2 regions of the Variovorax robiniae genome follow, and region 2 is predicted to be linked to the other one. Evidence: riboswitches for the same ligand, from Rfam matches in the RefSeq annotation. Region 2 holds a riboswitch; the other holds the start of a gene.
The links. Region 2 has a riboswitch for glycine ahead of gcvT (glycine cleavage system aminomethyltransferase GcvT). Riboswitches for the same ligand answer to the same signal wherever they lie in the genome.
Positions count from the first base shown of each region.

Region 1: it holds a riboswitch for glycine, as region 2 does, so the genes downstream of both, WKW79_RS09095 (D-amino acid dehydrogenase) here and gcvT (glycine cleavage system aminomethyltransferase GcvT) in region 2, are expected to answer to the same signal.

Region 1 is NZ_JBBKZS010000003.1:196,181-200,592, forward strand. It holds partial or broken gene add (adenosine deaminase) at 1-599, shown strand, start outside; gene WKW79_RS09090 (Bug family tripartite tricarboxylate transporter substrate binding protein) at 602-1,594, shown strand; glycine riboswitch at 1,748-1,856, shown strand; gene WKW79_RS09095 (D-amino acid dehydrogenase) at 1,884-3,155, shown strand; gene WKW79_RS09100 (fumarylacetoacetate hydrolase family protein) at 3,319-4,170, opposite strand; gene WKW79_RS09105 (SDR family NAD(P)-dependent oxidoreductase) at 4,220-4,412, opposite strand, start outside.
Region 2 is NZ_JBBKZS010000008.1:78,337-82,748, forward strand. It holds gene gcvP (aminomethyl-transferring glycine dehydrogenase) at 1-827, opposite strand, end outside; gene gcvH (glycine cleavage system protein GcvH) at 1,017-1,391, opposite strand; gene gcvT (glycine cleavage system aminomethyltransferase GcvT) at 1,430-2,605, opposite strand; glycine riboswitch at 2,651-2,751, opposite strand; glycine riboswitch at 2,772-2,857, opposite strand; gene WKW79_RS19300 (TRAP transporter large permease) at 2,882-4,174, opposite strand; gene WKW79_RS19305 (TRAP transporter small permease) at 4,185-4,412, opposite strand, start outside.

The DNA.
Region 1 (4,412 bases), on a different contig from region 2:
GCATCGGGCTGGACGGCCCTGAACGCGCCGGGCCGCCGGCGAACTTCGAAGACTTGTACCGGCGCGCCAAGCAGGCCGGCCTGCACAGGACGGCGCACGTCTGCGAGGACAACCAGACCTTGCAGGAGGCGCCCCCGTCGCACCTCTATGACTGCCTCGACCTCCTCCATTGCGACCGCCTCGACCACGGCTACAACCTCATGGCCAGCCCCGAGGCCGTGCAGCGGGCGCGCGACAGCGGCGTGTACTTCACCACCTGCGGCATCACCAGTGTCTCGGCCAACCTGCCGCGGCGCCTGAATTCCATCGAGGCGATGCGTGCCGCCGGCCTGCGCATCACGCTGAACACTGACGACCCGACCATGTTCCACACCGACATGGCGCACACCTGGTGTCACGTCATCGAAGGCCTTGGCTGGGGCTGGCGCGAGGCCACGGCGCTGAGCCTTGGTGGCGTGGACGCGTGCTGGCTCGGCCAGGACACCAAGGCTTCCATGCGCCTCGAGTTCGAGCGTCAGATCCTGCAACTCAAGGCCGATTCGCTGGCGTCGCTTCCGCATCGCGCTTCCGTCCTTCAGGCAACCTCCACCGTCCACTGACCATGACCTTCCACACTTCCCGCCGTCGCGCGCTGCGCGCTTCCCTCGCTGCATTGGCGATGGCCGCCGCGTTCCCCGCGCTGGCCGACACCTGGCCCAGCCGGCCGATCACGCTCATCGTCCCTTATGCCGCCGGCGGCAACGTCGACGTGGTGGCCCGCTGGATCGCACCGGAACTTGCGAAGCGTCTCGGACAGCCCGTCGTCATCGACAACGTGACCGGCGCGGGCGGCGTCATCGGCACCGAGAAGGCCATCCGCGCCAAGCCCGACGGCTACACGCTGCTGCTGTCGGTGGAAAGCACCATCGTGATCGCGAAGATGGTCACGCCCGCCACCGTCAAGTACAACGGCCTGAAGGACCTGCAGCCCGTGTCCTTGCTTGGCTCGCAGCCTCTGGTGCTGGTCGGCAAGCCGGACCTGCCGGCGCAGAACGCCACCGAGTTGTTCGCCGCGATCAAGAAGAGCCCCGGCAAGTACAGCTACGCCACCTCCGGCGTCGGCACTTCGCTGCACTTGGGCGGCGAACTGCTCAAGCAGCGCGGCAGCGTTTCGATGGTGCACATCCCGTACCGTGCCGGCTCACAGATCGTGAGCGACCTCGCGGGGAACCAGATCGACCTGGCCGTGCTGCCGCTGTCGATGGTGATGCAGCAGGTGCAGGCGGGCAAGATTCGCGCGTATGGCGTGATGAGCGACACCGCATCGCCCGCGATGCCGGGCGTGCCGCCGCTTGCGCAGGTGCCGGCCTGGAAGGGTGCCGACGTGTCCGTGTGGCAAGGCGTGTTCGCGCCGGCCGGCACGGACATGGCCATCGTGACTCGCATCAACAAGGAGTTGGGCGAGATCCTGCAGACACCGGACCTGCAGCAGAAGTTCAACGAGTCCGGCAGCACGCGCCTGGGCCTCGGCCCGGTGGAGTTCGCGAAGTTCCTGCAAGGCGAGGACGCGAAGTTCGCGCGCGTGGTGTCGCAAGGTCACATCCAGGTCGATTAGTACGGTCTTCTGCGGTGGAGTGTTGGCGATCCGGGACGCCGAACCTAGAATCCCGACCGCAGGAGAGCGAGCGGCCAGGCCGCTCCACCGAAGGCGCAAACTCCCATGAACGCTCAGGTCGACCTTTCGCAGGGTCGTGTACTGCACCCATCGATATCGCCGTCTGGAGAGCCATCTGGCACACGCCCGATGCACCGAAGGAGCAACACCCCCGCGGGCGCGGCGGTCGAAACTCTCAGGTAACAAGGACAGGGGGAGCGGCTTTTGAAATCATTTCAAAGGACCTCCCATGCGCGTGATCGTGTTGGGCGCCGGCTTGCTCGGCGTCACCTCGGCCTATTACCTTCAGAAGCTCGGCCATGAAGTCACCGTGGTCGACCGCCAGGCCACCCCCGCCGCCGAAACCAGCTTTGCCAACGGCGGCCAGATCTCCGTCAGTCATGCAGAGCCCTGGGCCAACCCCAGCGCGCCGATGAAGGTGCTGCAATGGCTGGGCAAGGAAGACGCGCCGCTCCTGTTCCGTATCCGCGCCGACATGCGCCAGTGGCTGTGGGGCCTGCAGTTCCTGCGCGAGTGCACGCCGGCACGCACCCGGCACAACATCGAGCAGATCGTGCGACTGGGCACCTATAGCCGCAGCATGCTGCAGGCCCTGCGCAGCGACACCGGCATCGGCTACGACCAGCGCACCCAGGGCATCCTGCACTTCTACACGACGCAGAAGGAGTTCGACGGCGCCTTGAAGCCGGCCGAACAGATGCGTGCGCTGGGCTGCGAGCGGCTGGTGATCTCTGCCGATGAAGCAGTCAAGCTCGAACCCGCGCTGGCCCACATCCGCCCGCAACTGGCCGGCGCCACCTACACCGCCGAAGACGAATCGGGCGACGCCAACCGCTTCGCGCGCGAACTGGTCAAGCTCTGCGAAGCGTCCGGCGTGAAGTTCCTCATGAGCCACACCGTGACCGCGATCCGCGAGGCCGGTGGCAAGGTCGAGCATGTGGAGGCCACCGACATCGAGGGCCGCTTCCAGCGCCTGCAAGCCGATGCATACGTGATGGCCATGGGCTCGCTCAGCCCGATCTATGCGAAGCCGCTGGGCATCGAATTGCCGATCTACCCGGCCAAGGGCTATTCGGTGACGCTGCCGGTGAAGGACGCGTCGAAGGCCTACCAGGTCTCGCTGACGGACGATGAGTTCAAGTTGGTGTTCTCACGCTACACCTCGGATGACGGTCGCGGCGACCGCATGCGCATCGCCGGCACGGCCGAGCTCAACGGCTACGACCGCGACCTGAATCGCATCCGCTGCGAGGCGATCGTGCGGCGCGTCGAGCAACTGTTTCCTGGTGCCGGCGACACGACGAGGGCCCAGTTCTGGACCGGGCTGCGCCCGGCCACGCCGAGCAACGTGCCGATGATCGGCAAGACGAAGCTGCCGAACTTCTTCCTGAACACGGGGCATGGCACGCTGGGGTGGACGCATGCCTGTGGGTCGGGGAAGTCGATCGCGCACATCGTGAGCGGGCTGGCGCCCGAGGTCGATTTCGCATTCCAGCGTTGAGTGCATTGAAACATCGCCGCACGCGGACTTGACCAGACGCGAAGGTCGCCAAGAAACGCAAAGGACGCGAAGAATCCAGAAGAAAAGCTTCTGAATTCCTTTCGCGTCCTTCGCGGAACCGTCGCGTCCTCTGCGTCCGGTTCCCGTATTCAACTCTCAGCGGTCAGAGCTTGAACGGCACCACTTCCTGGCGCTGCTCGCCCAGGCCGTCGATGCCCAGCGTCATCACGTCGCCCTTCTTCAGGAACACGGCATTCGGCTTCTTGCCCATGCCCACGCCCGGCGGCGTGCCGGTGGTGATGATGTCGCCCGGCTCCAGCGTATTGAGCTGGCTCACGTAGCTCACCAGCTTGGCGACGTTGAAGATCATGGTCTTGGTGTTGCCGGTCTGCATGCGCTCGCCGTTCACGTCGAGCCACATGCCGAGCTTCTGCGGATTGGGCACTTCGTCGCGCGTGACGAGCCACGGGCCGATCGGGCCGAAGGTGTCGAAGCCCTTGCCCTTGTCCCAGGTCAGGCCGCGCTCGAGCTGCCATTCGCGCTCGCTCACGTCGTTGACGAGCACATAGCCCGCGACGAAATCCAGCGCTTCCTTCTGCGACACCCAACGTGCGCGCTTGCCGATGACCACGCCCAGTTCGACTTCCCAGTCGCCCTTGACCGAGCCCTTGGGCAGCATCACCGGATCGTCCGGACCCTGGATGCAGCTGATGGCCTTGGTGAACACCACCGGCTCCTTCGGGATCGGCATGCCGGACTCGGCCGCATGGTCTGCGTAATTCAGGCCGATCGCGATGAACTTGCTCGTGTTCGCCACCGGGCAACCCAGGCGCGGCTTGCCCTTGACCAGCGGCAGCTTGTCGGTCTTGAGCTTGCGGATCTTGGCCAGCACCTTGTCGTCGAGCTGGGCGCCGCCCAGGTCCGGGATCACGGCGCTGAGGTCGCGCAGTTGTCCGTTGTCGTCGATGAGGCCTGGCTTTTCCTTGCCGGGTTTGCCGTAGCGCACAAGTTTCATGTCGAAAGTCCTTTCAGAGAGGGATGGGAAGTGTAGTCAGCGCAGCGGGTCAGTAGGTGGCCCGGCCGCCGGACAGGTCGAAGGTCGCGCCGGTCGAGAACGCGCAGTCTTCGGTGCAGAGCCACGCGACCATCGACGCGATCTCCTCCGGGGTGCCGAAGCGACCCATCGGGATCTTCGACAGCATGAAGGCGATGAACTCCGGCTTCATCTGGTCGAAGATCGCGGTCTTCACCGCCGCC
Region 2 (4,412 bases):
GTGGTGCCGCAGACGATGTCGGCATCCCATTCGCCAGGGGGCGCGAGCAGGGTCAGCGCCAGCAGGTCGGCAGCGACGCACAGCGCGGCGCCGTTGGCATGCGCATGGCCGGCCAGCGGGCGCAGGTCATGCACCTGGCCGGTGGTGCCGGGGTACTGCGCCAGCACGCCGAAGAAGTCTCCGCTCGCCATGAGATGCGGCAGGGTTTCGGTCGCGGTGCTGACTTTGATCTCGATGCCCAGCGGCGTGGCGCGGGTCTTGATGACCTCGATGGTCTGCGGATGGCAGTCGCCGGCCACGAGGAACACGTTGCTCTTGCTCTTGACGCTGCGCCGGGCCAGCGTCATGGCCTCGGCGGCGGCGGTGGCTTCGTCGAGCATCGAGGCATTGGCAATGGCCATGCCGGTCAGGTCGCAGACCATGGTCTGGAAGTTCAGCAGCGCCTCCATGCGACCCTGCGAGATCTCCGCCTGGTAGGGCGTGTAGGCGGTGTACCAGGCCGGATTCTCGAGGATGTTGCGCAGGATCACGCCCGGCGTGTGGGTGCCGTAGTAGCCCTGCCCGATGAAGTTGCGCGCCACCTTGTTCTTGCTGGCGATGGCCTTGAGTTCGGCCAGCGCGGCGGCCTCGGTGATGGCGGGCGGCAGGTCCATTGGCGCCGAACGGCGGATGGCCGGCGGCACGATGCCGTCGATCAGTTCCGCACGCGTGGCATGGCCGATGACGGGCAGCATGTGCGCCTCGTCGGCGGGCTCGATGCCGATGTGACGCGCGACGAACTCTTCGGCGTTCTCGAGTTGGCGCAGGGAGGGCAGGGCGTTGGGCATGGGGGTGTTCTTGTCAGGGGGCGGGGGAATGCGGGTGCGGAAACGGGATCGGCGAACCGAACGCAGAAGTCGCAAGGGTTTCGCAGAAGTCGCAAATGGACTTCGAAGGAAATTCTTTGTCTTCTTCTGCGACCTTTGCGGGAGCTCAGCGACTTCTGCGTTCGGCGGTCCGCATTCAGCGGCTTTGGATCAAGCCTCGGCCGAAAACTTGTCGTAGGCGGTCGAATCCATCAGCGCATCCAGTTGCGCCGGATCGCTGAGCTTGACCTTGAAGAACCAGCCGGCGGCCAGCGGGTCGGTGTTGGCGAGGGAGGGGTCAGCGCGCAGTGCCTCGTTGACTTCGACGACCTCGCCCGAGACGGGCATGTACACGTCGGCCGCGGCCTTGACGGACTCCACCACGCCGGCCACTTCCCCTTGCGCATAGTCGTTGCCGACCTGGGGCAGGTCGACGAACACCACGTCGCCCAGCGCGTCCTGCGCATGGACGGTGATGCCGACGGTGACGGTGTCGGCGCCTGTGGATTGGACCCACTCGTGGTCCTTGGTGTACTTGACGGTCATGGAAGCTCCTGGAAAAAAATCTGTTGGATCGAGGCGGGTCAGCCGCGGTAGTAGCGTGTCGGCACGAAAGGCATGGTGGTCACTTCCATCGGCACGGGCTTGCCGCGCACGATGGCCTGGATGCGGGTGCCCGGCTCGGAAAAGGCCGTGGCGATGTAGGCCATCGCGATCGGGCGGTCGGCCGTGGGGCCGAGCAGGCCGCTGGTCACCTTGCCGATGGGATGGCCCTCGAAGGATTGCAGTTCGCTGCCGTCGCGAACGGGCACGCGCTCCAGCGCGACCAGGCCGACGCGCTTGCGCGTGAGCGTCTTCTGGTCGACATGGCCGGCCAGGTCGGTGGCCACGGCGAGCTGCGCCAGGATCTTGTCGGCGCCAGGGAAGCCGCCGGCGCGCGCGCCACCGGTGCGGCGCACCTTCTGCATCGCCCAGTTGAGCGCGGCCTCGACCGGCGTGGTCGTCGTGTCGATGTCGTTGCCGTAGAGGCAGAGGCCGGCTTCCAGGCGCAGTGAATTGCGCGCGCCCAGGCCGATGGGCTTGACCTCGGGTTGCGCCAGCAGGAGGCGGGCGAGGGCGTCGGCGTCGCTCGCGGCGACAGAGATCTCGAAGCCGTCTTCGCCGGTGTAGCCGCTGCGGGTGACGAAAGCCGGGATCGTGCCGATCTGCACCGCTCCGCCGGTCATGAAGACGTAGCGTTCGACACCGGGCGACAGGCGCGCCAGCGTGGCGGCGGCCTGCGGGCCCTGCAGCGCGAGCAGCGCGTGGTCGGGCAGCGGCTGGACCGCGCAGCGCCCGCCGATCCTCGCCGTGATGTGCCCGATGTCGGCCGCCTTGCAGGCCCCGTTCACGATCACGAAGATCGAGTCGTTGCCCTCGTTGAAGAACATCAGGTCGTCGAGGATGCCGCCGTTGTCGTCCAGCAGCAGGCCGTAGCGCTGCTTGCCGGGCGCCAGGCCGATCACGTCGACCGGCATCAGCGTCTCGAAGGCGGCGGCCGCATCCGGGCCGACCAGGCGCAGCTGACCCATGTGCGAGATGTCGAACAGCCCGGCAGCTTCGCGCGTGTGCTTGTGCTCGGCCATCAGGCCGCTCGGGTATTGCACCGGCATCGAGTAGCCGGCGAAGGGGACCATGCGGCCGCCCAGTTCGACGTGCAGGTCGTGCAGCGGGGTCTTGAGCAGCGGGGCGTCGGAAGCGGTGTCGGAAGAGGAGGCCATGGGGCTTTCCAGTGGGGCAGTCGAATTCCATGACGCAAGCCATGGGCCACCCCTGCTGTCCGCTTTACCTGAGAGATTCGCCCCACGATCGGGGTTTGCTCCTTCGGTGGGCCGCGTTTCCGCGACCTCTCTCCAGCAAGGAAACGCCCGCGTGACCGGGCGCCTTGTCAGTCCTTTTGCCTGAGCGTTCGGACCCCATCTTTGGGGGCCCTGCGCCTTCGGCGGCCCCGGCTGGCGGGGCGCTCTCCTGACCCCGCGAGTGTAACGGTTCGCGGCCTATTTGAAGCCGAGCGCGTGCGGCATCCAGGTGCTCAGCGCGGGCACGAAAGTCAGCAGCACCAGCACCGCGCCATGCGCCCACAGGAAGGGCACCAGTTCGCGCACCAGTTGCGACATCGGCACCTTGGAGACATTGCAGGTCACGAACAGCAACCCGCCCACTGGCGGCGTGATCATCCCGAGCGTCAGGTTGTAGATCACGATCATCGCGAAGTGCACCGGGTCCACGCCCAGCTTCATCGCCACCGGCGCCAGGATCGGCGCCAGCACCATCACCCCCGGCAGCGGCTCGATGAAGATGCCGAACAGCAGCAGGAACACGTTGACGATGATCAGGAACATCCACGGCGAGAGGTTCATGCTCACCAGCCACTCGGCCATCTGCTGCGGAATGCCCTCGATCGTCAAGATCCACGCGAACGAGGCCGACAGGCCGATGATGATCAGCACCGAGGCCGACAGCAGCGCCGAGCGTTCGAGGATGTTCGGCAGTGCCTTCCATTCCAGCGTGCGATAGACGAACTTGCCGCACACCAGCGCGTAGAACACGGCCACCACGGACGCCTCGGTCGGCGTGAACCAGCCGGCGCGCATGCCGCCGAGGATCACCACCGGCAGCAGGATCGCCGGCAGCGCCTTCCAGGTGGTCAGCAGGATCTCGCGCAGCGGGGGCGTCTCGCCGTCGCCCTTGTAGTTGCGCTTCTTCGAGACGTAGAAGTTGACGATGCACATCGCCACCGCGATCAGGATGCCCGGCAGGATGCCAGCCACGAACAGCGTGCCGACCGAGACCGACTCGTCCTGCAGCGCATAGATGATCATGATGATCGACGGCGGGATGATCGGCCCCACGATGGCGGTCGACGCGGTCAGCGCCGCCGCGTACGAGCGGTCGTAGCCGGCCTTGTCCATCATCTTGATCAGCATCGACCCGGGCCCCGCTGCATCGGCCAGCGCAGAGCCGGAGATGCCGGAGAAGAAGGTCAGCGACACCACGTTGGTGTAGCCCAGCCCGCCGCGCCGATGGCCGACGAACTGCCCGGCGAAGCGCAGCAGCACCTCGGTCAGCGAGCCGCCGCTCATGAGCTCGGCGGCCAGGATGAAGAAGGGCACCGCCATCAGCGGAAAGCTGTCGATGCCGGTGAAGGTTTCCTTCAAGAGCACGAGCAGCGGATAGCTCTCGGCGAGGATCAGCGTGGCCGCGGTGGCCAGGCCGAGCGCGAAGGCCACGGGCACGCCGATCGCGAGAAAAATGCAGGCGGAAACGATGAGAACGATGCTGGCATCCATGTCGTTCTCCTTACAGCGACGCGCTGGCGTTGGCGTCGAAGTGCTCGTCGGAAGCGAACTCCCGGCGCAGCACATACGGCTTCACCACGAACAGGAAGTGCACGATCAACAGTACGCCGCCGATCAGCATCGCGCTGTAGATGTAGGCGAACGGAATCTGCGTGACGGCGGTGAGCTGGAACATGGTGCGCTGCATGTAGAGCCAGCCGTACCAGACCATGAAGCCGAAGAAGGCGAA